Regions from separate parts of the Streptomyces melanosporofaciens genome, predicted to be linked through region 1. Evidence: riboswitches for the same ligand, from Rfam matches in the RefSeq annotation. Region 1 holds a riboswitch; each other region holds the start of a gene.
What was found. A riboswitch is a leader RNA that binds a small molecule or an ion and turns the genes downstream of it on or off. The one in region 1 is predicted to bind cobalamin.
Positions count from the first base shown of each region.

Region 1 (9,619 bases):
GCCCCGGTGCGGTGAACGAGGGTGAACGGCGGGCGGCCGCGGGGCCGGTTCCGAGGTCTCCTCCGGCGGCCTTCGACCGAGGCTCAACCCCCGTACGACATAGGGAAGTAGGCTTGAATTCACCAGGCTTTGACACTCCCGCAACCACGTCACCCTGACGCCCTACTCAGTTCACCTCCCGTTCACCCTGTTTCCTTACGTTCACCGTGCCACTAACGACCTTCGAACTGATTGACCGGGTGTATGGAACACATCACGCTTCTCATCGGGATCGTGATCGTCACGGCCTTGGTGTTCGACTTCACGAACGGCTTCCACGACACGGCTAACGCCATGGCCACCACCATCTCCACGGGAGCACTCGGTCCCAGGGTGGCGGTGGCGATGTCGGCCGTCCTCAATCTCGTCGGCGCGTTCCTGTCCGTGGAGGTGGCCAAGACCATCTCCGGCGGGATCATCGACGAGGACTCCGGTATCCGACCAGAAGTGATCTTCGCGGGACTGGTCGGGGCGATCCTGTGGAATCTGGTGACCTGGCTCGCCGGACTCCCCTCCAGCTCCTCGCACGCCCTGTTCGGCGGCCTGATCGGCGCCACCGTGGTCTCCGTCGGGCTGGACGGGGTCAACGGCGACGCGATCGTCATGAAGGTCCTGATCCCCGCCGTCGCCGCGCCGGTCGTGGCCGGCATCGCCACGGTGGCCGCCACCCGGCTCACCTACCGGCTCGGCCGCGGCCGCTCCTCGGAGGACACCGCGAAGGGCTACCGCGCGGGGCAGATCGCCTCGGCCGCCCTGGTCTCCCTGGCCCACGGCACCAACGACGCCCAGAAGACGATGGGCGTGATCACCCTGGCGCTGGTCACCGGGGGCGTGGTGGCGCCCGACTCCGACCCGCCGCTGTGGGTCATCGTCTCGGCGGGCCTGGCCATCGCGCTCGGCACCTACCTGGGCGGCTGGCGCATCATCCGCACCATGGGCAAGGGCATCACCGACATCCAGCCGCCGCAGGGCTTCGCCGCCCAGACCGGCGCCGCGACCGTCATCCTCGCCTCCTCCCACATCGGCTTCGCGCTGTCCACCACCCAGGTCTGCTCCGGCGCCGTCATGGGTGCGGGGGTCGGCCGTAAGGGCGCGGTGGTGCGCTGGTCGACCGCCGGCCGCATGGTGGTCGCCTGGGTGCTGACCCTCCCGGCCGCGGGCCTGGTGGCGGGCGCCGCCGCGCTGCTGGCCGACCAGGGGAACGGGGGGATCACGGCGGTGGCCGTGCTCGCCGTCCTGGCCTGCGGGGCGATCTGGGCGCTGTCGCGCCGCAAGCCCGTGGACCACACCAACGTCAACGAGGTCGGCGCACACGAGCCGGTGGGCGCCGTCACGGCCGCCCTGCGGTCCGTGGCCCCGCCGCCCGCGGGTGCGAAGCCCTCCGCCCCCGAGAGGGCGGTCGAGACCGCCCCCGAGAGCGGCATCGCCGAGCACACACCCGAGCAGACCCCCACCCCCGCCGCCGCGAGCAGCAGCACCCGCTAAGGAGCCACGGAACATGAGCATCGACTGGGCGGCACTCGGCCAGGTCTTCGGCGTCAGCCTCGTGGTGACGGTCGGCATGGTGGGCGTCTTCACCCTGGGCATCCTCGGGACGTCCCGTAAGGCGGCGCCGGAGCAGGGCGGCGCGGCCGCGGTGTCCGGTGGCGCGGCCGCCGTACCCGGTGGCGCGGCCGGCGCCTCGGCGCTCGCGCGCGCCGGCGCGTACACCTGCTTCGCGCTGTGCGCCGCGGCCGTGGCGTACGGCATCTATCTGATCGTCGCCTGAGGCTCGCGTCCTCATCGACCCACCGGCCGCCGGATGGTGGCGCTGACCAGCGCCGACCGTCCGGCGGCCGCCTCGTGTGCGGCCGCCGTCTGTGGGGCTCGGCACACTCGGGCGACATGGGTCATATGCGAGTTGACGGCCATTCGCGGCCCATGGTGGACTTCCCGAGCCAAACGGCGGCAGGAGAGGAAGCCGGTGAGAATCCGGCGCGGTCCCGCCACTGTCACCGGGGAGCACTCTCCCATCGCCTGTATGGGGTCACGGCTCGACCGTACGGTTCGCTTCGTACGCGGGGCTGGAAGACCGGGAGGGGCGCGGATCCGGGAGCCAGGAGACTTTCACCGCCGGTCAGTCGAACCAGGGCGCGGACCCTGAGTGAGGACATACCGCCATGCCCGGCACCGCCACGCCGTCAGCCTCCTCTGTCCCCACTGGCTCTTCCGGCCCCTTCGGCCCCCCTGGCCCCTTTGGTTACGTGTCGTCGCGCCGAGGCGTGACGGCGGCCTGACGGATGCGTGCCGATCACGCCTCGTTCGCGTGTGGTGCGGCCCTCGGTTTCCTCGGTGATCTCGCCACGGGCGATCCGCGCCGCGGCCATCCGGTCGCCGCGTTCGGGCGCGCCGCCGCGGCCGCCGAGCGCCGGCTGTGGCGTGACCACCGCGGATACGGGGCCCTGCACACCGCGTTGTGCGCGGGCGGCGCGGCCGCCGGTGCCGCACTGCTGACCCGCGCCGTACGGGCCCTCGGCGGGCGCGGCGGCGCGCAGGCCGCACTGACCGCCGCCGCCACCTGGGCGGTGCTGGGCGGGACGACGCTGGGCCGTGAGGCACGGGCCGTCGGCGGGGCCCTGGCCGCAGGGGACGTGGAGGTCGCCCGGGAGCGGCTGCCCCATCTGTGCGGCCGCGATCCGCAGGCGCTGGACGGGCCGCAGATCGCCCGCGCGGTCGTCGAATCGGTCGCCGAGAACACCTCCGACGCCGTCGTGGGCGCGCTGGTGTGGGGCGCCGTGGGCGGCGTGCCGGGGCTCATCGGCTTCCGCGCCGTCAACACCCTGGACGCCATGGTGGGCCACAAGTCGCCGCGCTACCGCCGGTTCGGCTGGGCGGCGGCCTGTCTGGACGATGTGGCCGGCTGGCCCGGTGCGCGCCTTACGGCGGCCCTGGCGACCCTCTCCGGCCCCGATCCGCGCGGTGCGCGGCGCGCCTGGCGGCGCGACGGCCGACGCCATCCGAGCCCCAACGCGGGCCCCGTGGAAGCGTCGTTCGCGGGCGCGCTCGGGGTACGGCTGGGCGGCACCCTCACGTACGGCGGCCGGGTCGAGCACCGGCCGGTGCTCAACTCCGGCGGGCGGCCGGTGGAGCCGGCCGACATCGAGCGGGCGATACGGCTGTCGCGGCGCGTCGGCGTCCTGGCGCTCGGGGTGTCCGTGGCGGCCCGGCCGGTCCTGAGGGCGTTGACGGGGCGGCCCCGGGCCGCTGGAAGGGGCGGTGGATGAGCGGGATACGCGGTGAGGGCGGCATGGACGGTTCCGGGGCGCGGGGCGGGGGCCTGCTCGTCGCGGGCACGACCTCCGACGCGGGCAAGAGCGTGGTGACGGCCGGGATCTGCCGGTGGCTCGCCCGTAAGGGCGTCAGCGTGGCCCCCTTCAAGGCGCAGAACATGTCGCTCAACTCCTTCGTCACCCGGGAGGGAGCGGAGATCGGGCGGGCCCAGGCCATGCAGGCCGCCGCGGCGCGCGTCGAGCCGAGCGCGCTGATGAACCCGGTCCTGCTGAAGCCGGGCAGCGACCGCAGCAGCCAAGTGGTGCTGCTGGGCAAGCCGGTGGGCGAGCTGAGCGCGCGCGGGTACTTCGGGCGGTCGGGGCCCGCGGCGAACCCGCCGTCGGACGCGGACTCCTCCGGGCGGACGCGGGTCTCGGGCCGGGAGGCGCTGCTGGGGACCGTCACGGAGTGCCTGGAGGAGCTGCGGCGCACCCATGACGCGGTGATCTGCGAGGGCGCGGGCAGTCCGGCCGAGATCAATCTGCGCCGCACCGACATCGTCAACATGGGGCTGGCGCGCGCCGCCGGGCTTCCGGTCGTGGTGGTCGGCGACATCGACCGCGGTGGCGTCTTCGCGTCCTTCTTCGGCACCACCGCGCTGCTGTCTGCGGCGGACCAACGGCATGTGGCCGCCTATCTGGTGAACAAGTTCCGCGGCGATGTGAGCCTGCTGGAGCCCGGTCTGGACATGCTGCGCGAGCTCACCGGGCGCCCGACCGTCGGTGTGCTCCCGTTCGCCCACGGGCTGGGGATCGACGAGGAGGACGGTCTGCGGGTGTCGCTGCGCGGCACGGTGCGGGAGAGCGTCGTGGCGCCCCCTTACGGCGCGGACGTCCTGCGGATCGCGGTGGCCGCCGTGCCGCTGATGTCCAACTTCACGGACGTGGACGCGCTGGCGGCCGAACCGGGCGTGGTCGTGCGGTTCGTGGACCGGCCCGAGGAGCTGGCCGACGCCGATCTGGTGGTGCTGCCGGGCACCCGGGGCACCGTAAGGGCGCTGGAGTGGCTGCGTGAGCGCGGGCTCGCCGACGCGATCGCCCGGCGGGCCGCCGAGGGCCGTCCGGTGCTGGGCGTCTGCGGCGGCTTCCAGGCGCTCGGGGAGCGCATCGAGGACGAGATCGAGTCCAAGGCCGGGACGGTCGCCGGGCTCGGGCTGCTGCCGGTGCGGGTGCGGTTCGCGGCGGAGAAGACCCTGGCCCGGCCGGTGGGCGAGGCGCTCGGTGAGCGGGTGGAGGGATACGAGATCCACCACGGGGTCGCCGAACTGCTCGACGGGGCCGAGGAGCGCTTCCTCGACGGCTGCCGGGTGGGCTCGGTGTGGGGCACCCACTGGCACGGCTCGCTGGAGAGCGACGGCTTCCGGCGGGCGTTTCTGCGCCGGGTGGCCGCCGCGGCGGGCCGGGCGTTCGTACCGGCGCCGGACACCCGCTTCGGCGAGCTGCGCGAGGAGCAACTCGACCGCCTCGGCGACCTGATCGAGGAGCACGCCGACACCGACGCACTGCTGCGGCTCATCGAGAAGGGCGTCCCGGAGGGGCTGCCGTTCGTCCCTCCGGGGGCGCCAGGGGGGACGTCGTGAACAACCCCGGCCCCCGCACCGACACCGGACCGCGACGCCCACGCACACCAGGAGGTACCGCCGCGTGACCACCACCTACCCCTTCAGCGCGATCGTCGGCATGGACGGTCTGCGGCTCGCCCTGCTCCTCAACGCCGTCTCACCCGCCGTGGGCGGCGTGCTGGTGCGCGGGGAGAAGGGCACGGCCAAGAGCACCGCCGTAAGAGCGATCGCGGCGCTGCTGCCGCCGGTCGACGTGGTGGCCGGGTGCCGGTTCTCCTGCGATCCGGCCGCGCCCGACCCGTCCTGCCCGGACGGACCCCATGAGCCGGACACCGGCGAGGCGCGCCCCGCTCGGATGGTCGAACTGCCCGTGGGCGCCTCCGAGGACCGCCTGGTCGGCGCCCTCGACATCGAGCGGGCGCTGTCGGACGGCGTGAAGGCGTTCGAGCCCGGACTGCTCGCGGACGCCCACCGCGGGGTGCTCTACGTCGACGAGGTCAACCTGCTCCACGACCATCTGATCGACCTGCTGCTCGACGCGGCCGCCATGGGCGCCTCCTACGTGGAGCGCGAGGGGGTGTCCGTACGGCATGCGGCGCGGTTCCTCCTCGTCGGCACCATGAACCCGGAAGAGGGCGAGCTGCGGCCGCAGCTGCTGGACCGCTTCGGTCTCACAGTGGAGGTCGCGGCGTCCCGGGACACCGATGAGCGGGTCGAGGTGGTGCGGCGGCGGCTGGCGTACGACGAGGATCCCGAGGGGTTCGCGGCGCGCTGGGCGGCGGACGAGGAAGCGCTGCGGGAGCGCATCGCGGCGGCGCGCGCCCTGCTGCCGCGGGTGGGGCTGGGCGATCGCGCGCTGCGGCAGATCGCGGCGGTGTGTGCCGGGTTCGAGGTGGACGGGATGCGCGCGGACATCGTGACCGCCCGTACGGCGACCGCGCTGGCCGCCTGGGCCGGGCGCACCGACGTGCGGACCGAGGACGTCCGGGGGGCGGCGCTGCTGTCGCTCCCCCACCGCCGGCGGCGGGCTCCGTTCGACGCGCCGGGGCTCGACGAGGACAAACTCGACGAGATCCTGCGGCAGTTCGAGGAGGACGAGCCGGAGCCGGATCCGGACCAGGGCCCGGAGGGCCCCGACAGCCCCGACGACGGGCCGGACGGCCCGGGCGGCCCCGACAACCCCGGAGGCGGGCCCCAGGAGGACTCGGGCGACGGAGCGGGGGAGCAGGCGCCGCCCACCGCACCCGAGCCGTCCGTCCCCGACCAGCGCACGGGTGAGCACGAGACGGCCGACCGCGAGACCGACTCGGCCCGGGCCGATGGCGACGGCGGGGCGGACGAAGCTCCTGGTGGAGCCGGGGGTGAGCGGGCGGCCGTGGGCGCCGCCGACCCGTTCCGGACCCGGCGGCTCGACGTCCCCGGTCTGGGCGAGGGCGCGGCCGGACGCCGGTCGCGCGCCCGCAGCGAGCACGGCCGCACCACCGGGGCGCGCCGCCCGCGGGGGACGCTCTCCGCGCTGCATCTGACGGCGACGGTCCGGGCCGCCGCCCCGCACCAGCGGGCGCGCGGGCGGCGCGGTCCCGGACTCCTGGTGCGCCGGGACGATCTGCGCGAGGCGGTGCGCGAGGGCCGGGAGGGCAATCTCGTGCTGTTCGTGGTGGACGCGTCGGGCTCGATGGCCGCGCGGACACGGATGAGCGCGATCAAGGGCGCGGTGCTGTCGCTGCTGCTGGACGCCTACCAGCGACGGGACAAGGTCGGGCTGATCACCTTCCGGGGCGCGGACGCCGAGCTGGCGCTGCCGCCCACCTCGTCGGTGGACGCGGCGGCCGTGCGGCTGGAGCGGCTGCCGACGGGCGGCCGTACGCCGCTGGCGGCCGGGCTGTTGAAGGCGCGAGAGGTGCTGCGGGTGGAGCGGCTGCGGGATCCCTCGCGCCGTCCGCTGCTGGTCGTGGTGACCGACGGACGGGCCACGGAGGCGAAGCGGTCCGGCGGGCCCACGTCGGTCGAGCGGGCCGGGCGCGCGGCGCGGATGCTCGCGGGCGACGGGGTCGCCTCGGTGGTGGTGGACTGCGAGTCGGGGCCGGTGCGGCTGGGGCTGGCGGGCGCGCTCGCCCGCGAACTGCGGGCCACGCCGGTGACACTCGACGAACTGCGCGCGGACAGCGTGACCGCGCTGGTGCGCGATGTACGAACCGTATCGAACCCTCGGAGGGCCGCCTGATGCCGCAAGGACAACCGACCGTCGTCCCGGACGACGGGCTGACCACCCGCCAGCGCCGCAACCGCCCGCTGGTCTTCGTCCACACAGGTCAGGGCAAGGGCAAGTCGACCGCGGCGTTCGGGCTGGCGCTGCGGGCATGGAACCAAAACTGGCCGGTCGGTGTATTCCAATTTGTAAAGTCCGCGAAATGGCGGGTCGGTGAGGAGCGTGCGCTGCGCGTCCTCGGCGACTCGGGCGAAGGGGGGACCGTCGCATGGCACAAGATGGGCGAGGGCTGGTCGTGGGTCCAGCGCGACATGGCTTCCAGCGAGGAGGCCGCACGCGAGGGCTGGGAGCAGGTCAAGCGCGATCTCGCGGCGGAGACATACCGGCTCTATGTGCTGGACGAATTCGCGTATCCGATGCACTGGGGCTGGGTGGACCCCGACGAGGTGGTGTCGGTGCTGCGGGACCGGCCCGGGACGCAGCACGTCGTCATCACGGGGCGTAACGCACCGGCGCAGTTGGTGGACTTCGCCGACCTGGTCACCGACATGTCCAAGGTCAAGCATCCGATGGACACCGGTCAGAAGGGCCAGCGAGGCATCGAGTGGTGAGTGTCCCGCGTCTGGTGATCGCGGCGCCCGCCTCGGGCAGCGGGAAGACGACGGTCACCGCGGGGCTCATGGCCGCCTTCGCGGAGCGCGGTCTGGACGTGTCCCCGCACAAGGTCGGCCCGGACTACATCGACCCTGGCTATCACGCGCTCGCGATCTCCTCGGCCGCCTCCTCGGCCGGGCGGTCCCGGGCCGGGGGCGCGCGCCCGGGCCGGAATCTGGACGCCTATCTGTGCGGTCCGCAGCGGATCGCCCCGCTGTTCCTGCACGGGGCGGCGGGCTGCGATCTGGCCCTGGTCGAAGGGGTGATGGGCCTCTTCGACGGGGCGGCCGGACAGGGCGAGCTGGCCTCGACGGCGCATGTGGCCAAGCTGCTGCGGGCACCGGTGGTGCTGGTGGTGGACGCGTCGTCGCAATCGCGGTCGGTGGCCGCGCTGGTGCATGGCTTCGCCTCCTGGGACCCCGAGGTGCGGGTCGCGGGGGTGATCCTCAACAAGGTCGGTTCGGACCGTCACGAGGCGATGCTGCGCGAGGCGCTGGAGGGGTGCGGAGTGCCGGTGTTCGGCGCGCTGCGCCGGATGCGGGAGGTGCGGGCACCGAGCCGCCATCTGGGTCTGGTGCCGGTGGCCGAGCGCCAAGCGGAGGCGGTGGATTCGGCGGCCGCGCTGGCAGCGCGGGTGCGGGAGGGCTGCGATCTCGAGGGGCTGCTGGCGCTGGCGCGCGGCGCACCGCCCCTGTCCGAGCCGGTCTGGGATCCGGAGGAGGAGATACGTCGGGCGGTGGAGGCCGCCCCCGGTGCCGGGGGCCGGGGAGACCGCGCGGCGCGGCCGGTGGTCGCCGTGGCGGGCGGGGCCGCGTTCACCTTCTCGTACGCGGAGCACACCGAGCTGCTCACGGCGGCCGGGGCGCGGGTCGTTCCCTTCGATCCGCTGCGGGACGAGCGCCTCCCGGAAGGCACCGGCGGTCTGGTGATCGGCGGCGGGTTCCCGGAGGTGTACGCCCCCGAGCTGTCCGCGAACAAGCCGCTGCGGGCAGCCGTTGCCGAGCTCGCCGCGTCCGGCGCGCCCATCGCCGCCGAATGTGCCGGACTGCTGTATCTGGCGCGCTCGCTGGACGGGGAGCCGATGTGCGGGGTGCTGGCCGCCGAGGCACGGATGTCGGAACGTCTGACGCTGGGCTACCGTGAGGCCGTGGCCATCTCCGACACCGCACTCGCCGCTGCGGGGACGCGGGTGCGCGGCCATGAGTTCCACCGCACGACCATCGTGCCCGGAGCGGGGGCGGAGCCCGCCTGGGGGCTCGTCCACCCGGAGCGTCGTACCGAAGGGTTCGCACAGGGAAATGTGCATGCCTCCTATCTGCATGTGCACTGGGCCTCGGTCCCAGGCGCGGCGGCCCGGTTCGCCGACAGATGTGTGTCCCCTGCCGGTTGAGCCGAGGCGGTGAGCTGACGTGGAGGTCATCGGCCGGGGCACGGCGTGTCCCCTGCCCGGGGCACCGCTCGTCGTCGGGGTCGGGGCCAGCCGGGGTGTGTCCGTCGGCGAGGTGATCGGGCTGGTCGAGACGGTCCTGGCGGAGGCGGGCCTTTCGTCGAGCGGCGTGGCCGAGTTGGCGACCGTGGAGGCCAAGGCCGGGGAGACGGGACTGCTGACGGCGGCCGAGCGGCTGGGGGTGCCGCTGTGCGGATACCCGGCGGCGGCGCTGGCCGCGGTGGAGGTGCCGAACCCGTCCGCGGTGCCGCTCGCGGCCGTGGGCACGGCCGGGGTCGCCGAGGCGGCCGCGCTGCTGGCCGCCGGACCTGGCGGCGAACTGCTGGTCGCCAAGCGGAAGTCCGCGCCGCACGGTCGCCCCGGAATGGCCACCTGCGCCGTCGCTCGCCGCCCGGCCGCG
Region 1 covers NZ_FNST01000002.1:828,677-838,295, forward strand. Annotated here, with positions in the region: gene BLV72_RS06310 (inorganic phosphate transporter) at 244-1,524, shown strand; gene BLV72_RS06315 (hypothetical protein) at 1,538-1,807, shown strand; cobalamin riboswitch at 1,947-2,164, shown strand; gene BLV72_RS06320 (cobalamin biosynthesis protein) at 2,319-3,302, shown strand; gene BLV72_RS06325 (cobyric acid synthase) at 3,299-4,927, shown strand; gene BLV72_RS06330 (putative cobaltochelatase) at 4,992-7,133, shown strand; gene cobO (cob(I)yrinic acid a,c-diamide adenosyltransferase) at 7,133-7,729, shown strand; gene BLV72_RS06340 (cobyrinic acid a,c-diamide synthase CobB) at 7,723-9,162, shown strand; partial or broken gene BLV72_RS06345 (cobalamin biosynthesis protein) at 9,230-9,610, shown strand.

Region 2 (9,619 bases), 7.1 Mb from region 1:
ATGCGGTACGTGGGCTGCCCCTGCTGATGGATCAGCCGGGCGGCGGAGTAGCGGCCGCTGAGATCCGACTCGGCGATCAGGGCGTAGCCGCCCGCCGTCTCGAAGAGCGCCTGGGACATGTACTCACCGGTGGGCGCGGTCGCCGCGGTGTACTCCTTGAACAGGTTCTCGTTGTCCTTGCGGTAGTCGCCCAGCCACGCGGCCGCGTCCGCGGGCAAGGTGAAGGCCGAGGTCTCGCCGAGGACATCGCCGCTGCCGGAGGGCAGGACATAGCGATAGGCGACCCCGTCGTCCGAGACCCGCACCACGAGGTCCAGCCGGGCGCTTGCGCTGCCCCGGAACCGGAAGCGGGTCTCGGTCATCCGCGCCGTGCGCGAGCGCTCCTTGCCGACCGTCGAGCGGTAGCGCTCCACGACGGTGCGGTCGTGGCGCCCCAGATAGCGCAGCCCGTGCGACAGATCCGCCCGTTCGGTGACGATGCCCACGGGCGAGGGCTCGACCACCGTCCGTCCGCCCCGGGACACGTGGAGCGTCAGCGCTCCGGAGGCTCCGTCGAGTCGTAGCTGCGCGAGGGGACCGGAGTGGGGTGAGGGGCCGCGCACGGTCCAGGCGGAGTCCTTCGCCTGCGCGGGCCCGGTGATGAAGAGCGTCATGGCCAGGACGCCGCAGAGCAGAAATGCCACAGCGGAGCGTCGGTAAGATCTCGGCATTGTTGCCTCCCGAGGCGGATACGTTACCGAGTCATCCGATAACTGGGGAGGGGGCGGGCGCCATTACGCCCCGTCAAGGGTCGTTGGCGTCTGAGAGATCGGATCTATGGCGGGGCCGCTTCCCGGGACGGAGTCACGGGTGGAGGGTCGGAGGATGGACCCGTGTACGGTCCGGACAGGGAGGCGCACACGATGAGCGGCACGGCTCGACCCGGCGACCCGGACCGGGAAACGGTGAACGGGGAGGCGGCGGACCCGGACCCGGCGCCCGCCGAGCCCGAGGGCGGGGAGTCCGCCTGCTGGCTGGATCGGGTCTGCGCCGACTGCGGCGCGATCCAGGACACCGCGCCCTTCGCCCGCTGTGCGCGCTGCGGAGCGCCCAGGGAGTGAGCACACGGGGCGCCCCGGCCGCCCGCCCCCGGTGCCCAACTCCCCTGGGCAGCCCACCAGGTACGGTCTGATCATGACCGCCGGAGCGCGGGTGCCGGCCGCCGGAGACCGCGGCCGCCGTATCCCGCCCGGACGACCCACGGCATCACGGACCAACGGGGGGCTTCGCCGTCGTGTTCTCCACCTCCACCTCCGCCCCGCCGACCCCCTCGGGGCGGCCCATATGGTCGTGTGCGGTGACGACGCGCTCGCCCACCGCCTCGCCGCCGAGCTCCACTTCGTCTACCGGACACGGGTGACGGTCGTCATCCCCGGCGGCGCCCCCTTGGCGGACCCGGCCGGGCAGCGCATGGCCGGATGGCGGTCGGGCGGCCGTGCCTCCGCGCTCTTCGGCCGGTTCAGCGCGGCCGTCGGACGGGTCCCGCTGCCCCGGCAGACCGCGGACGATCCCGCTCCGGAGGGGGGAGTGCGGGTCATGGAGGTCCCGGCGCTGGACGAGGAGGTGCTGACCGAGGCGGGTGCGCAGCATGCGACGGCCCTCGCCCTGGTCCATGACGACGACGAGGCCAACATCCACGCCGCCCTCCGCGCCCGCCGCCTCAACCCCCGGCTGCGCCTGGTGATCCGGCTCTACAACCGCAAGCTCGGCCAGCATCTGGAGGAACTCCTCGACGAGGCGGCGCGGGTGGCCGATCCCGGTATGGACCCGGCGGAGCTGGACGCCACCACCACCGTACTGTCGGACGCCGACACGGCGGCCCCCGCCCTGGCGGCCACCGCCGTCGCGGGCACCAGCAAAGTCCTCCAGGCCGACGGGCTGCTGCTGCGCGCGGCCGAGCGCACCCCGCCCGGCCCCGACGAGGTGGCCCGCCCGGGGCTGTGCACCCTCGCCCTGCTCTCGTCCACCACCAGCGACCCCGGCGGCAGCGAGGGCTCGGACAGCAGCGGGGACGAGGGGCCCAAGCTGCTGCCCGGAGACGAGGAGGTGGCCGCCGCCACCGGGCGCGACACGGTGGTGCTCGAGGCCGTCTCCGCCACCGGCCCACCGCTGCCGCCGCGGCGGCTCGGCACCCGCAGACTGCCCCTCGCCTCGCTGTTCTCCCGTCGGCTGCGCTGGTCCGTCGCCGGAATGGCGATCGCAGTCCTCGCCCTCACCATCGCCTCCTGGCAGCTCACCGGTGCCGGTCTGCTCCGCGCTGCCTACCTCACGGTGCTGGACGTGCTGGCGATCGACGACCCGGCGCTGGACGAGCCGACCGGGCGCAAGGTCCTCCAACTGCTGTCCGGGCTGACCGGACTGCTGATGCTGCCCGTCCTGGTGGCCGCCGCGCTCGAAGCGCTGGGCACCTTCCGCACCGCCTCCGCGCTGCGCCGCCCTCCGCGCGGCCTCTCCGGCCATGTCGTGCTGCTCGGGCTCGGCAAGGTCGGCACCCGGGTCCTGGCCAGACTCCGGGAGATGGACATCCCCGTGGTGTGTGTGGAGGAGGACCCCGGGGCGCGCGGCATCCCGCTGGCCCGCAGGCTGGGCGTGCCGACGGTCATCGGCGATGTCACCCAGGAGGGCGTCCTGGAGGCCGCCAAGATCCAGCGGGCGCACTCCCTGCTCGCCCTGACCAGCGTCGACACCACCAACCTGGAGGCGACGCTGTACGCCCGCTCGGTCAAGCCCCGGCTGCGGGTGGCGCTGCGCCTGTACGACGACCGCTTCGCCACCGCCGTCTACCGCACGCTGCGCGCGGCCCATCCGCGCGCCCTCACCCGCAGCCGCAGCGTCTCCAGCCTGGCGGCCCCGGCGTTCGCCGGAGCGATGATGGGACGTCAGGTCCTCGGCGCCATACCGGTCGAGCGCCGGGTGCTGCTCTTCGCCGCCCTGCATGTCGCCGGGCATCCGCAACTGGAGGGGCGTACCGTCGCCGAGGCGTTCGCACCGGGCGCCTGGCGGGTGATCGCACTGGACGCGGCGGAACCGGCCGACCGGCAGCGCGACCTCGCCGCGGCGCCTCCCTACGACGGCGCCACCCAGGCGCCCTCCCTGGTGTGGGATCTGCACCCCGGCTATGTCCTGCGGCCGCACGACCGGGTGGTGCTGGCCGCCACCCGCCAGGGCCTGGGCGAGATCCTCGCGGGGGCGGCGGCCGGCCGGAACTGACGTCCAGCCGCCCGTGGCGCTCCTGGGAGCGGGGGCCACATGGTGCGGCGGTGCCCGGGATGCGATGATGCCGGGCGACGAAGGCGACGGCGGAACGAGGAAGCCGGTGTGAATCCGGCGCGGTGCCGCCACTGTGATCGGCGAGCGGATCCCGAACAGGCCACTGCCCGTACGCGCGGGTGGGAAGGCCGGGACGAGCATCGACCCGAGAGCCAGGAGACTCACGCGGTCGCCTCCTCGACGGGGTGTGTCGATGTGCGGCTCCGCCGCGTGGGGGGCGGACTTCCCCGGAGGAGGGCGATGCGCCATGCCTGTCAGGCCGACCGACCCGGTGCCATGCCGGGTGACCGTATGCCGGGACTGCTGCTGCGGCAGCCCCAAGGTGACCGGAATCGACCATGCGGCGCAGATCGCGCGGCTGCGTGAGGAAGCGCCCGTACGCGTCTCCGCGTGTCTGGACGTCTGCGATCAGGCCAATGTGATCGTGGTGCAGCCATCGGCGGCCGGACGTGCCGCCGGGGGCAGGCCGGTGTGGCTCGGCCTGGTCAACGGCACGGACGCGACAGAGGACATCGTGGCGTGGGTGACGGCGGGCGGCCCCGGTGTGGCACCGCTGCCCGACATCCTCGATCTGTACGCCTTCTCGCCACGGCGGCGCGCCTCGCCGGAGCCGTCATCCGGCGGGCGCTGACCGGCCGAAGTCCCCCACGGCTTCCGGGAGTTGCTCATTGAGAGCAGGAGTCTGGCGGCCCCGCATCCCGTGGGCTACCGTCGGTAACACGTTGCCGTCGCGGCAACCCCCTTCGCATCTCCCGCACCCTCCGAACCCCCTTCCGGAAGGCAGCCCATGGAGAACTCCACAGAGAATGCCGCCTCGCTCGCCGGGATCAGCCGCCGCCGCGCCCTGACGGCGGCGGGCGGTGTGCTCGCCGGCGCCGCGCTCGCCCAGGCGGCGGGCCCGGCCTTCGCCGCCTCCGGGGCGTCCTCGGACGCGGACGCCATCGTGGTCGGCGGCGGGCTCGCCGGGCTGGTCGCCACGGCGGAACTGGCGGCCGCGGGACGCAAGGTGCTCCTCCTCGACCAGGAGCCCGAGAGCAACCTCGGTGGCCAGGCGTTCTGGTCCTTCGGCGGCCTGTTCTTCGTCAACTCCGAGGAACAGCGGCTGATGGGCATCAAGGACACCCACGAACTGGCCTGGCAGGACTGGCTCGGCACGGCCGGCTTCGACCGCGGCGTCTCCGATCCCGGCGGCCAGGATTACTGGGCCCGAAAATGGGCCGAGGCGTACGTGGACTTCGCCGCCGGGGAGAAGCGGTCCTGGCTGCACGGGCTCGGCGTGCAGTGGTTCCCGATCGTCGGCTGGGCCGAGCGCGGCGGCGGCCTCGCGGACGGGCACGGCAACTCGGTGCCGCGTTTCCATGTCACCTGGGGTACCGGTCCGGCGGTGGTCGAGCCGTTCGAGAAGAAGGTGCGGGCCGCCGCGAAGGACGGGCGGGTGACCTTCAAGTTCCGGCACCGGGTGGACGATCTGGTGGTCACCGGCGGTGCCGTCACCGGGGTCAGCGGCGCGATCCTGGAGCCGAGCGATGCCGCCCGTGGCAAGCCCACCTCGCGCAATATGGTCGGCCACTTCGAGCTCAACGCCCCGGTGGTGATCGTCACCTCGGGCGGTATCGGCGCCAACCACGATCTCGTACGGCGGAACTGGCCCGACCGGCTCGGCTCACCTCCGAAGTTCATGGTCACCGGCGTCCCGGCGTATGTGGACGGCCGGATGCTCGCGATCACCGAGAAGGCAGGCGGACGGATCGTCAACCCCGACCGCATGTGGCACTACACCGAGGGCCTCAGAAACTACGACCCGATCTGGCCGGGCCACGGCATCCGCATTCTCCCGGGCCCCTCGTCGATGTGGTTCGACGCGAAGGGCAAGCGCTTCTCCACCCCCGACATCCCGGGCTACGACACCCTGCACACCCTCGGGACGATCACCGCCACCGGCTATGACTACTCCTGGTTCGTCACCACCCAGAAGATCATCGCCAAGGAGTTCGCGCTCTCGGGCTCCGAGCAGAACCCGGACCTGACCAACAAGGACATCCTGCAGCTCCTCTCCCGCATCTGGCAGACACCCGAGCCGATCCAGCGGTTCCGGGACAAGGGCGAGGACTTCGTCGTCGCCAACACCCTGCCCCAACTGGTCGCGGGCATGAACAAGTTGACCGGCGACAACCTGATCGATGTGGCGGACCTCACCCGGCAGATCGAGGCCCGCGACCGCGAGATCGCCAACCCGTACACCAAGGACGTCCAGGTCATGGGCATCCGCAACGCGCTCGCCTACCCCGGGGACACGCTCAGCCGCACCGCCTCCGCGCACCGGATCCTGGACCCGTCCGCCGGACCCCTGATCGCCGTGCGCCTCAACATCCTCACCCGCAAGACCCTCGGCGGCCTCCAGACCGACCTCACCGGCCGCGTCCTGGACGCCTCCGGCAACCCGATCACCGGCCTGTACGCGGCCGGTGAGGTCTCGGGCTTCGGCGGCGGGGGAGTGCACGGCTACCGCTCCCTGGAGGGCACCTTCCTCGGCGGCTGCCTGTTCTCGGGCCGCGCCGCGGGCCGTGCGGCGGCGGCCGCGACCGCGACCTGAACCGGCGGGTGCGGCGGCGGTGGCGCACCGGGCACATGGCAGACTCCTCCTGCGATCCGCGGGCGGCCGGGAGCATCCCCGGCCCATGAAGTCGCTGGGCAGGGGAGGGTGCATGGGCGGGGACGATCCGCATATCCATGTCGAGTCGAAGGTGGTCCGAGGCGTCGCCGCCGTCCGCGACATGATGGCGTCCACCTTCGGGCTGGCCGGTGACCTGCCGAGCCGCATCGCCACCGGATGCGGGCTGCGGGCGCCGTACGCGATGACCTCTCCGCGGCCGGAGAACGTCACCTGCCTTGCCTGCCGTGAGTACGCGCGGCTGGAGCATCTGCGCTTCGCGGACGAGCTCGAACGGCTGGGGCGGATGCCCGGATCGACCATCAGCACGGACCAGGCGAAGCTGGCCGCGGACCGGCATCGCGACCTCGCGAAGCGGTTTTCCGCCGCGGAGTGAGGGGCGGGCGGCGGAGCGTTCGCCGCCCGCCCCGCTCGGCGACGGATGCCGCTACGGCACCCGCCCGGGGTCTGACCGAGCAACGGCGTGCTCAGCTTCCGTGCGCTGTGGCGGCGTCACGCCTTCCGGCCGCTGCCGGCGCCGTCCGGAGACGGCTGTGGGGGCGGTGAGGACGGCCAGGCAGGCGAGGACGAGTGCGATGCCGGTCCAGCCGACGGCGGGGAGGCGTTCGCCGATGACCAGCACGGCGAGGACGGCGGCGACGGCCGGTTCGAGCAGGGAGAGCGTGGTCGCCGTACTCGCGGGCACATGCGCCAGTCCCCAGCCGAACAGGACGTAGCCGGTGAACATGGGCACCACCGCCATGTAGGCGCCGACGGCCATAGTGGACCCGGAGTCGAGCAGCGGCGCGCCGGTGACCAGGAGGACGGGCACGAGGAGCAGTCCGCCCAGGCCGAACACCGTGCCCATCGCCGCGCGGGAGGTGATGCCGTGGGTGATCAGCCGGTGCGCCGCCCAGGAGTAGAGGGCGTAGGTCGTGGCCGCGATGAGGCCCAGCCCCACGCCGAGCATCGTGGCGGCCATGGATGGCTGCTCCCGGCCGCCGGGGTCCTGAGCGGCTTGGGCCGCGCACAGCATGAGGGTGCCCAGGAGGCCCAGGGCGGCGCCGAGTGTCCAGCGGCGCGTCAGCCGGCGCCGGTCCATGACGCGTTCGATCACGGCCGAGGCCAGTGGCGCCATGCCGATCGACACCACGGTTCCCACCGCCACTCCGGCCAGGTGCATCGAGCTGTAGAACGCCAGGGGGTAGACCGCCACCGCGAACGCGCCGAGGAGTACGGTGCCGCGCCGCGCACGCAGCCGCGGGGCCTGACGGGCGATGCGGGGGGCCGCGACCAGGGCTTGGAGCAGGCCGCCCAGGCCCATGGCGACGGCGCCGATGGCGAGAGGCCCGACGTCCGGGGCGAAGGTCGCCGCGGTGCCGGTGGTACCCCACAGCACGGACGCGGCGAGCACACACAACGATCCGGCGCCCGCCGAACGGGCGCTGTGTCCGGTGGGCCGCCTCACAGCCTGTCCAGCAGGGCCGCCGCCATCGCGCGGGCGTGCCGCAGCCGGCTGCCGTCGCCTTCCAGCCCAGCGCGCGCCATCGCGCCCTCCAGCAGGAACGACAGGTGCTCCGCCATGGTGCGCACGTCGTCGGGGCGCTCGGGCAGCAGTTCTTCGAGGTGCCCGGCGATCAGGCGCTCGACCTGTTCCTTGTGGCGGCGTACGACACTCCGCCCCTCGTCTCCGGCGGGCAGCTCGGCGGCCGCGTTGAGCAGGCCGCAGCCGCGAAAGCCGCGCTCGTAGGCGAACGCCGCGTGATCGGCGTAGGCGTCGAAGGCCGCGAGGACGCCGTCGCGGGGGTTCTGCGCCTGCTCCAGCCGTGCCGTGTACAGCGCGAGCCACTCCTCGTGCCGGGCGTCGAGATAGGCCCTGACGAGGTCGGACTTGGAGGAGAAGTTGTTGTACAGGCTCATCTTCGCCACGCCGGCTTCGGTGGTGATCGTGTCGATTCCGGTCGCCGTCACGCCGTCGGCGTAGAAGCGCCGCGCGGCGGCCGCCAGCAGGCGCTCCCGGGCCGGCCGCCGCCTTCCGGGGCCCGTCGTCCTCGTACCGGTCTCACTCATCGCATGCATCCCGACAGATTAGGTAGGTAGGTCTACCTAATATAGAGGGCGATGAGAGATCCGGGAAGTGAGTTCCACCAGCAGTCGGCCTCCGACGCCGCCCGCGGACCATCGCCGACTGAGCGGGAGAACGGCGGGCACTCGAAGGGGCCAGGATGTGGCCTGCCCGGGCGATGGGTGATCTTCCAGAGGGCGGAGGAGAGATCATGGCAGCCGAGACCTATGACCCCCGGCGAACGGCAGTGCTGCTCGTCGACCCGTACAACGACTTCCTCTCCGAGGGAGGCAAGGTCTGGCCGGTCGTGCAGAGCGTGGCCCAGAAGGTCGGTCTGCTGGACAATCTGCGCGCCGTCGTCGGCACCGCCCGGCAGTCCGGGGTGCGGGTGGTGTTCGTCCCGCACCGCCGCTGGGAGCCGGGTGACTACGAGTCGTGGACCCACCCCAACCCGACCCAGCGGAACATCATGGTCCGGCACAGCTTCGCCCGGGACACCTGGGGTGGGGAGTTCCATCCGGACTTCCAGCCGCGGCCGGGGGAGGTGGTGGCCCATGAGCACTGGGCGCAGAGCGGGTTCGCCAACACCGACCTGAATATGCAGCTCAGGCAGCACGGCATCACCCATGTGATCCTCATCGGACTGCTGGCGAACACCTGCATCGAGTCCACCGGACGTTTCGCCATGGAACTCGGCTACCACGTCACGCTGGTCCGTGACGCCACCGCCGCCGCCACACCCGAGATGATGCATTCCGCGCATGAGCTGAACGGCCCCACCTTCGCCCATGCCATCCTCGCCACGAGCGAGCTCCTCGCCGCGTTGCCGGGGAGGGCGCCGGGGCGTAGCGGCGGTGCTCTACGGCGCGGGGGCCGAGCCGGAACCGACGACGCGGCCCTCCGGGATCTCCCCACGGGGCGGGCCCTCCTGGGATCGGCGCAGCGTCAGGTGGCGGACCAGGGCGATCCCGGTGAGGACGCTGACCAGTGCGCACACGCCCCACCAGCCGACCCGGCTCCAGACCTGGACCCCGAGCCAGGAACCCGCGCTGCCGCCCAGATAGGCGCAGGTCATATAGGCGGTATTGAGTCTGCTGCGGGCGTCCGGGCGCAGGGCGTAGACGCGGGCCTGGTTGGCGACCATGCCGGACTGCATCGCCACGTCCAGGAGCAGCGTGCCGACCGTCAGGGCGGCCAGGCCCAGCGTCCCGCCGCGGGCGCCCGCGGCGAGGATCACGGCGGAGCCGAGGACCCCGAGCAGGCAGACGAGGTTCACCGGATCGGGCCCTCGGCGGTCCACCAGGCGGCCGGCGAGCGGGGTGCAGAACATGGTCGCCGCGCCGACCAGGGCGAGCATCCCGACGGCCTGGGCACCCAGCCCGTAGGCCGGACCGGTGAGGAGGAGCGCCAGGCAGGTCCAGACGGCCGAGAATCCGGCGAAGACGGTCGCCTGGTACAGACAGGAGCGGCGCAGCTCCGGCTCGGTGCGCAGCAGCCGCAGCGGTTCGGCCAGAAGCGCGGGATAGGACTGCCGGGAACCCGGGGCCGTGGCCGGCACCGCGAACGCCAGGACGGTGGCGAGGAGCAGGGCCAGG
Region 2 covers NZ_FNST01000002.1:7,896,339-7,905,957, forward strand. Annotated here, with positions in the region: gene BLV72_RS36250 (glycoside hydrolase family 97 protein) at 1-710, opposite strand, end outside; gene BLV72_RS36255 (hypothetical protein) at 903-1,100, shown strand; gene BLV72_RS36260 (NAD-binding protein) at 1,174-3,249, shown strand; cobalamin riboswitch at 3,310-3,487, shown strand; gene BLV72_RS36265 (hypothetical protein) at 3,557-3,940, shown strand; gene BLV72_RS36270 (FAD-binding dehydrogenase) at 4,097-5,902, shown strand; gene BLV72_RS36275 (hypothetical protein) at 6,015-6,356, shown strand; gene BLV72_RS36280 (DMT family transporter) at 6,408-7,427, opposite strand; gene BLV72_RS36285 (TetR/AcrR family transcriptional regulator) at 7,424-8,029, opposite strand; partial or broken gene BLV72_RS36290 (cysteine hydrolase family protein) at 8,236-8,724, shown strand; gene BLV72_RS36295 (MFS transporter) at 8,884-9,619, opposite strand, start outside.
Region 2: another riboswitch for cobalamin. It lies ahead of BLV72_RS36265 (hypothetical protein); the one in region 1 lies ahead of BLV72_RS06320 (cobalamin biosynthesis protein).

Region 3 (9,619 bases), 3.8 Mb from region 1:
CGGGGACGCCGTTGAACAGCACGCCCAGCACGCCGCCGAGGTTGGTGCCGTTGATGGTGAACGGGGTGCCGCCGGCGGCGGGTCCGGTGGTGGGCGTGATGGTGGTGGGCACCGGGGCGGGCGGTGCGACGAAGTAGGTGAAACCGCCGGGGACGGTGGTGGTGCCGCCCGGGCCGCTCAGCACGACGGCGACGTTGCCGCCCGCGGGCGGGCCCGGCGGGGTGATACCGATCAGGCTGGTCCCGCCCGGGTTGATGGTCAGGATGGCCGACGGGACCCCGCCGAAGGTGACACTGGTGACGCCGGTCAGATTGGTGCCCGTGATCAAGTACAGGGTGCCGCCGGTGGTCGGTCCCACGGTCGGGGTGATGGAAACGGCGGTGGGCGGCGTCGGCGCCACATAGGTGTACACCTGGCTGTTGCTGGTGCCGGCCGTGGTGGTGACCAGGACCTGGACGGACCCGGGCGCGTGCGGCGGGGCTATCACCACGACGATGTCGTTGGTGGGATTCCCCGGCCACCCGCCACCGCCCCAGCCGCCGCCACCCCAGCCGCCGCCCCAGTCACCATCCCAGCCGCCGCCACCGGAACTGCTCTGGCTGACGATCTGGGCGGGCACGCCGCCGAAGGTCACGCTGATCACGTTGCGCAGGTTCTGACCGTTGAGCTGGACGAGGTTCCCACCGGCGGCGGGGCCCGAGTTGGGCACCACGGACAGCAGCAACGGCGGCCCCACCTGCGACGGGGGCCAGTTGGCCGCAGTGGGGGCGGCGGTCGCGAGAGCGGTCGAGGTCATGGTTGTTCCTCCCGGGAAGGGTTGGGGTGATATGCGCCGACGGCATGCCGATGTCGTGGGCAAGCCGCTGGTCAACGCCTCGTCGTCGCCGCGCGGTCGAGGCAGGCCGGCACCGGAGGAACGGAAAGCCGCCGGGCGGCCGGTCAGGGCGCGGGATCGATGCGCCGGATGAGGGCGGAGCTACGGGACGAACGTCCGGCTCCTGGATGGCCTACGAGGTATGAGGCACCCTCGGCGGCACGTTTCCAGTTATCCACGCCCACCCCCGTCGCTCAAGGTTCCGGGGCTGCCATCACTCGTTTGGCGCATCTGGGCGCGCCTGGCGGCGAGCTTGTATGACAAGCGCTCCGCTATTCGGGGGAACGCGCGGCCGGAGTATGGCCTGCCGTCCTCCACCGTGCCTCTAATGAGTGACATCGGCAGTGCCAGCCCGTGCGGGACCACCCGGGGAGGGAGCGATCCGATGAGCCTCGCCGCATTCCTCCTCGCCCTCGGCACCACCTGCCGTATCACCCGCTTCATCACCAAGGACACGCTGGCGGCGGGGTTCAGAACCTGGGTCGCCGACCGCTTCGGCGACGACTCCCGGCCCTCCTACCTCGTCAACTGCGGCTGGTGCACCAGCACCTGGGTCGCCGGCGCCATCGCCGTCTACGCCTCCTTGCTGCACACCACCGCGTGGTTCCACCTCCCGGCGACCGCCCTGACGCTCTCCTACCTCGCCGGGGTCGCCTCGCGGTGGCTGGACTGACACCGACCCGTACTGGACTCGAGGGAAAGGAACGGCAGCCATGGCCTGCAACTGCGGCGGAGGGGCACGTGCCCCGCGACCCGTTGTCGTCTATGAGTTGACGCTGCCGGACGGCACGGTCCGGCGCTATTTCACCTATCAGGAGGCCGACGCCGCCAATAAGCGCGCGGGCTCCACCGGAGTGATCAACACCGCCGTCCAGTGACGGCGAGGCCCGGCGAGTGGCGGTGAGGCCCGGCGAGTGACGGCGAAGACCGGGGCCGGACAATGACGGCCCCGCTGTCAGTGGTGTGCGGCAGACTGCGGCCATGGACATCACGATCAGGCGCGCGCGGGACGAGGAACTGGACGCAATCGGCGAGCTCACCGCGCAGGTGTATCTCGGGGACGGGCTCCTGGACTTCGGGGACAGTGATCCATATCTCACCACCCTGCGCGACGCCCGGCGCCGGGCCGCCGAGGCCGAGCTGCTGGTCGCGGCGGACGCGGCGAGCGACGAGGTGCTGGGGGCCGTGGCGTTCGCGGTGTACGGCGGGGGGTATGCGGAGCTGGCCCGGCCCGGCGAGGGCGAGTTCCGGATGCTGGCCGTGCGGCCGCAGTCGCGGCGGCGCGGGGCGGCCGAGGCACTGGTGCGCGCCTGCCTGGACCGGGGTCGCGCGCTGGGACTGCGGCGGATCGTGATCAGCAGCCAGCAGTCCATGACCGCCGCCCACCGGCTGTACGAGCGGCTGGGATTCGTGCGGGCCCCGGAGCGGGACTGGTCGCCGATAGCCAAGTCGGACCTCACCCTGTGGGCGTTCACGGTGGAGCTGTGACGACCGGCGGCGCGCGCCCCGGGCCGGGGGCTCGCGCGCGCCCACGGGCTCGCGTGCACGCCCCGCCACGGGCCGCCACGGGCCCCAGGTCACGGGCCACCTCCGGAACGCATTAGCACATTCATGCGAAACTCCGCACCTCGCGACACAAGATATGGGGGTGGGTGCGTCGGCCGACACAAGATGTATGCTCGTCCTCGCTGTCGCCGCAGGGGAATCCGGTGGGAATCCGGAACTGTCCCGCAACGGTGTACGTGTGCGCTTATGCGGCGTGCCCGTAAGTCCGAGCACCTGCCGACGGCCCTGTGTGAACACGTCCCCCGGCCTCGAGGGTTGGGCCGATGGACGCTGCGTGGAGTGCCTGACGTACGAGGAGTGCGGCAGCGGCATGCCCGTACGCGCCCATCGCACCCCCTCGTGGCCCCGGCCGAGCGAGGGAGAGCACCTCAGTGACCATCGCGCCCGCAGATCCGGTTTCAGAGCAGGCGGTTTCTCAGGCAGCGCACGACGCGCCCGGAACCGCCCTGCTCCGGACACTTACCGGACTCACCGCCGATCTGCCCGCCACCGACCCCGGCAAGGTCGCGGCCGCCGCCCTGCGCGGCCGCCATCCCGGCTCGGACGAGGCGGAGTTGCGTGGCCTGGCGACCGAGGCGGCGGCCGGGCTGATCGCCGAGGAGCCGGAGTACTCGCGGCTGGCCGCGCGGCTGCTGGCGCTCACCATCACGGAGGAGGCGGCCGGACAGGGCGCGGTCTCCTTCTCCACCTCCGTCCAGGTGGGCCACCGCGAGGGCCTGCTGGCCGACTCCACCGCGGAGTTCGCCGCCGCCCACGCCGCACGGCTGGACGCGCTGGTGGAGCGGGCCCTGGCCGACGGCGCCGACAAGCGCTTCGGGTACTTCGGACTGCGCACCCTCTACAGCCGCTATCTGCTGCGCCACCCGATCACCCGTCAGGTGATCGAGACCCCACAGCATTTCCTGCTGCGGGTGGCCTGCGGGCTCGCCGAGGACCTCTCGGAGCGGGCGCTGGACGAGGTGGCCGAGCTGTACCGGCTGACCAGCACGCTGTCGTATCTGCCCAGCTCCCCCACGCTGTTCAACTCCGGCACCCGGCATCCGCAGATGTCGTCCTGCTATCTGCTGGACTCGCCGCTGGACGAGCTGGACTCGATCTACAACCGCTACCACCAGGTGGCACGGCTGTCGAAGCACGCGGGCGGCATCGGCCTGTCCTACTCCCGTATCCGGGCGCGCGGTTCGCTGATCCGGGGCACCAACGGGCACTCCAACGGCATCGTGCCGTTCCTGCGCACGCTCGACGCCTCGGTGGCCGCCGTCAACCAGGGCGGCCGGCGCAAGGGCGCGGCCTGCGTCTATCTGGAGACCTGGCACGCGGACCTCGAGGAGTTCCTGGAGCTGCGGGACAACACGGGCGAGGAGGCCCGCCGCACCCACAACCTCAACATCGCCCACTGGATCCCGGACGAGTTCATGCGCCGGGTCGAGGCGGACGCCGACTGGTCGCTGTTCTCCCCGGTCGACGCGCCCGCTCTGGTGGACCTGTGGGGCGATGAGTTCGACGCCGCGTACCGCAAGGCCGAGGCCGAGGGGAAGGCCGTCAAGAAGGTCCCGGCGCGGCAGTTGTACGCCCGGATGATGCGCACCCTCGCGCAGACCGGCAACGGCTGGATGACGTTCAAGGACGCCGCCAACCGCACCGCCAACCAGACCGCCGAGCCCGGCAGGGTCGTCCACTCCTCGAATCTGTGCACCGAGATCCTGGAGGTCACCAACGACGGCGAGACCGCCGTGTGCAACCTCGGCTCGGTCAACCTCGCCGCGCACCTGGACGAGGACGGGCAGCTCGACTGGGAGCGCCTCGACGCCACCGTCCACACCGCCGTGACCTTCCTCGACCGAGTGGTGGACATCAACTTCTACCCCACGGACGAGGCCGGTGCCTCCAACTCCCGCTGGCGGCCGGTGGGCCTGGGCCTGATGGGGCTGCAGGACGTCTTCTTCCGGCTGCGGCTGCCGTTCGACTCGCCCGAGGCCAAGGCGCTCTCCACCCGGATCTCCGAGCGCATCATGCTCGCCGCGTACGAGGCGTCCTGTGAGCTCGCCGAGCGCCACGGCCCGCATCCGGCCTGGTCCGAGACCCGCACAGCGCGCGGTGTGCTGCACCCGGACCACTACACGGACGCGGTGGCCACCTGGCCGGAGCGCTGGGAGGCGCTGCGCACCCGGATGGCGAAGTCCGGGATGCGGAACTCGCTGCTGCTGGCGATCGCGCCGACCGCGACCATCGCCTCCATCGCGGGCGTCTACGAGTGCATCGAGCCGCAGGTCTCCAACCTCTTCAAGCGCGAAACGCTCAGCGGGGAGTTCCTGCAGGTCAACTCCTATCTCGTGGACGACCTCAAGAAGCTGGGCGTCTGGGACGCCCAGACCCGTGAGGCGCTGCGCGAGTCCAACGGCTCGGTCCAGGAGTTCTCCTGGGTGCCCGCGGACGTACGGGACCTGTACCGCACTGCGTGGGAGATCCCGCAGCGCGCCCTGATCGAGATGGCGGCGGCCCGCACCCCGTACCTCGACCAGAGCCAGTCGCTGAACCTCTTCATGGCCTCGCCCACCATCGGCAAGCTCAGCTCGATGTACGCGTACGCCTGGAAGCGCGGCATCAAGACCACGTACTACCTGCGCTCGCGGCCGGCCACCCGGATCGCCCAGAGCGCCCGTGGCGGCGGCGCCGCGGCCACCGCGCCCACCCCTGCCCCCATCCCCGTACAGCAGGCTCCGGCCGAGGCCGACGCGATCGCCTGCTCCCTGGAAAACCCCGAGTCCTGCGAGGCCTGCCAGTAATGTCCCCCACGTCCCAGAAGAACCTGCTCGACCCGGGCTTCGAACTGACCCTGCGGCCGATGCGGTACCCGGAGTTCTACGACCGCTACCGCGACGCGATCAAGAACACCTGGACCGTGGAGGAGGTCGACCTCCACTCCGACGTCACCGACCTCGCCAAGCTCTCCCCCGGTGAGCAGCATCTGATCGGCCGTCTGGTCGCCTTCTTCGCGACCGGCGACTCGATCGTGGCCAACAACCTGGTGCTCACGCTCTACAAGCACATCAACTCCCCCGAGGCGCGGCTGTATCTGTCACGGCAGCTCTTCGAGGAGGCGGTACACGTCCAGTTCTATCTGACGCTGCTGGACACCTACCTCCCCGACCCGGACGACCGCGCCGCGGCCTTCGCCGCCGTCGAGAACATCCCCTCCATCAGGGAGAAGGCGGAGTTCTGCTTCCGCTGGATGGACTCGGTGGAGAAGATCGACCGGCTGGAGAGCAAGGCGGACCGCCGCCGCTTCCTGCTCAATCTGATCTGCTTCGCGGCCTGTATCGAGGGGCTGTTCTTCTACGGCGCCTTCGCGTATGTGTACTGGCTGCGCTCGCGCGGGCTGCTGCACGGCCTGGCGACGGGCACCAACTGGGTGTTCCGCGATGAGTCGATGCACATGGAGTTCGCCTTCTCGGTCGTGGACACCGTCCGCGAGGAGGAGCCGGACCTCTTCGACGACGAACTCCAGCAGCAGGTCACCGACATGCTGAAGGAGGCCGTCGAGGCGGAGCTGCAGTTCGCCCGCGATCTGTGCGGGGACGGGCTGCCGGGCATGAACACCGCGTCGATGCAGGAGTATCTGCAGTGCGTGGCCGACCAGCGCCTGATGCGCCTCGGCTTCCCCGCGGTCTTCGGCTCGGAGAACCCGTTCTCCTTCATGGAGCTGCAGAACGTCCAGGAGCTGACCAACTTCTTCGAGCGCCGCGCCTCGGCCTACCAGGTCGCGGTCGAGGGCTCGGTCGCCTTCGACGACGACTTCTGATGCAACAGGGCGGGCTCTGATGCAACAGGGCGGGCCGGACCCCGCGTGGGTCCGGCCCGCCCTGTGAGCTGCGGCACACTCAGTCGTTGGGCACCGTCTCATAGCGGGCGGTGCCCTCCGCCATCTGCTTCAGCACATCCTTACGGTCGCGCTTGGACAGCCGGTCGATGTACAGGTAGCCGTACAGGTGGTCGGTCTCGTGCTGCAGACAGCGCGCGAAGTAGCCGGTGCCGCGCACCGCGATCGGCTCACCGTCGAGGTCCTGGCCCCGCACCACCGCGTAGTCGGGACGGGCCAGCTCCATGTAGGCCGTGGGGACCGACAGACAGCCCTCATTGGAGTCGTCCAGCACCCGGCGGTCGGCGGGCAGCTCCTCCAGCACCGGGTTGCACACCACGCCCACATGGCGAACGCCCTCGTCGTCCATGCAGTCGTAGACGAAGACCTTGAGGTCGACACCGATCTGGTTGGCGGCCAGGCCCACGCCCTCCGCCGCCCGCTGGCTGGCGAACATGTCGTCGACGAGCCGCGCCAGCTCCTCGTCGAACACGGTCACGTCCCGGCACTCCTTGTGCAGGACCGGGTTGCCGTACACGGTGATCGGGCGGGCGGTGCCGCGCTCGCGGAAGGCCCGCTCACGCTCCTCGCAGTCCTCCGTGTCCACGATGAAATCGTCGACCACCTGCTGTTTCGTCCCTTGCTGCGACATCGTCCGCCGTGCGCCTTCCTTCAACCGTGATGCGTCGCCCTACAGGGTACGGGCACGACGCGGCAGGGTGCGGTGCGGTTACGCGCTGTGAGCGGGCTTCCACGGGCCCTGGTGGGGCGACGAGCCGACCGCCGCCGCAGCGGATGACCGGGTGGATACCCGCACAGGTCATCCGGGCCATCCGACCGGGGCCCGGGGCGGAGCCCCGGTTTCGGGAAGGGGCGGGGAGGGGACAGCCCGCCGCAGGCGTCACGGCCCGCCGCCCCCTGGGCCCCCAGGACAGCCGCCAGCCGGTCAGCAGACCTCTTCCAGATCCCGCCACTCACGCGTGTCCGGGCTGTCGGCGACCCACCCGTCCAGCAGCCCCCGCACCAGCCCACCGGGCGCCGCGATCCCGCATTCGCGCTCGGGCACCCACAGCGAGCCCGAGCCCGCCATACGGTGGCCCAGCGGCCCGGGGTGGCCCGGTTCACTGTGGTCGTGCGGGTCCAGATGCTCGCCCTCGCCCTCGTCGCTGGGCATCCGGCTCTCCGAGCAGGAGCGGCACAGCAGCCGCACCGACGACGACCAGTCCTCGGCCGCGAAGCCCGCGTCCGCCGCGAGTCGCTCCAGGGCGTCCCGGTCGGCCTCGGTGGCCGCCTCCAGCAGCACCACCCAGGTCGGCACCGGGGACGGCGCCCACAGCTCGATCTCGTCGAAGACCGGGTACGAGGGGCCCGCGGAGGTCACGCGCTCACCGTGCGGTACGCCATCGTGGAGCACCACCTCGCCCCAGCGCCGCCCGGACGACGGCAGCGGGATGGACAGCACCTCGATCCGGGCCGGGTCCAGCCGACGGCCCCAGACGACCTCGGCCTCACCCTCCGGGGACAGCCTTACCGCCGCGCTGCCCAGCTCCATGCCGAGCGGCTCCCCGGACGCGGACGCCTCTCCGGGCACCTTCAGCCCGTACGCCTGCCAGGCGCGGCGGGCCAGCGGCCAGTCCTGCAGCGCGGTGGCCGCGATTCCCACGTTCCACCAGTCCGGAGCGCCCGTCTCGCGGTCCAGCAGCGCGACCGCCCGCAGCCCCGCGGCGCGCGCCTGCTCCCAGTCGTGCCGGAACTTGTGCAGCAGCGCCAGGTTGAACCAGGACTCCGACAGCCACGGCTCCAGGTCGGCGGCGCGGGTCAGCAGCGCTCCCGCGTCCTCGTACCGGCCGTCGCCGATGAGCGTGAACGCACGGTCCGTGGCCTGCCGCCATGAGGCGGACGGCCGGTGCCGTACCTTGCCGAAGATCTTCACGATTCCCGCCTGCCGGTATCGAAGTCGTCCCGTACCAGATGCCTTCGCGGACGGCGTCGCCCTCCCTTGAAGACAACCTGCCACACATTCGCGGACATCTCAGCCCGGCCCCTCACCCTCCGGCCGGGATGCGAAGCCCTCCACACCTCCTTGCCACCGGCCATTCGGCCTGGCACCCCTCTCCTCGCATCCAACCATGCCCTTCGGGAGCCCCGCTTATTACCGGCGAGTTCTCACCGGGGCCGGCCGTACACCTGGCGCGACAGCACCGTGGCGAGCGTCTCGACCACTACGGGATCGAAGTCGCGCGCCGTGGCCAGCCGCAGCCGCTCCAGGGCGCGCAGGGCGGCCACCCCGGCCGCCCCTTCGGCTCCGGGCCCGCTGACCAGCTCGGTATACGCGTTCACCGCGCGCACGATACGCGCGGCGAGCGGCTGCTCGCGGTACGGGTCCGCCTGGCGCTCCACCACCTGTGCCACCTCGGCGGGTACCCCGGTCTGGCGGACCACAGCGCCGCCGAGCAGCGCGATTTTGCGCTGCTCGGCGGCGGACAGCGGCTCGGTGGCCCCGGCGGGCACCGGGTCCAGCAGCGAGAGCTGGCCGATGTCGTGTATCAGCGCCGCGTACTCCAGCACGGTCAGCCGGGGCTCGGAGAGCCCCAGCTCACGGCCGACCGCCCGGCTGAGCGCGGCCACCTCACGGGCGTGGCCCGTCGGGGTGTACCCGGCTATCTCGGTCGACCGGGCCAGGGAGGCGATGGTCTGGCGGTAGGTGGCCCGTATCCCCGCGTAGCGGCGGTAGGAGTACTGGATCAGCAGCAGCGGCACCGCCAGCACCGGCACCGGCCACAGCCCGGCGACGGCCACGGTGAGCGGCATCACCACCGCGGTCGCGCAGACCGCCGCCGCAACGCCCGGCAGCGACCGCAGCTCGTCACGGAGCAGCGGTCCGTAAGGCCAGCCGGTACGGGCGCGGGCGAGCGCGGCGGCCAGGACGGCGTCGCACAGGGCGGTCAGGGCCAGCAGGGTGAGCAAATAGCCGACGAGATACGGGCTGTGGCCGAACCAGGAGCCCAAGAGGCCGGTCCGGTGCAGCGGTTGGAAGCAGACGGCGGCGAACGCGACGGTCAGCACCCGGCGGGCGGTGTGGCCGGGGTCGACCGGGCAGCCGAGCGCCAGGGGCGCCACCAGACCGGCCAGGGAGGCGGCCACGACGACGGTGACCACCTGGAGGACACCGTGTGTGGTCGGCTCCCCGCCGAGCCGCCCGAGCAGGGCGTAGGCGAGGGCGCCCGCGGCGGCGACGGGCGCGGGCTCACCACGCGGATCGGGCACCCCGCTGCCCCCCGGAAGCGCGGGCGGAGCCTCCACGCACCGGATGGCCTCCC
Region 3 covers NZ_FNST01000002.1:4,660,447-4,670,065, reverse strand. Annotated here, with positions in the region: gene BLV72_RS23055 (IPT/TIG domain-containing protein) at 1-796, opposite strand, end outside; gene BLV72_RS23050 (hypothetical protein) at 1,260-1,547, shown strand; gene BLV72_RS48020 (DUF7196 family protein) at 1,588-1,752, shown strand; gene BLV72_RS23045 (GNAT family N-acetyltransferase) at 1,856-2,362, shown strand; cobalamin riboswitch at 2,516-2,675, shown strand; gene BLV72_RS23040 (ribonucleoside-diphosphate reductase subunit alpha) at 2,812-5,226, shown strand; gene BLV72_RS23035 (ribonucleotide-diphosphate reductase subunit beta) at 5,226-6,242, shown strand; gene def (peptide deformylase) at 6,322-6,951, opposite strand; gene BLV72_RS23025 (tetratricopeptide repeat protein) at 7,246-8,232, opposite strand; gene BLV72_RS23020 (HD-GYP domain-containing protein) at 8,466-9,619, opposite strand, start outside.
Region 3: another riboswitch for cobalamin. It lies ahead of BLV72_RS23040 (ribonucleoside-diphosphate reductase subunit alpha); the one in region 1 lies ahead of BLV72_RS06320 (cobalamin biosynthesis protein).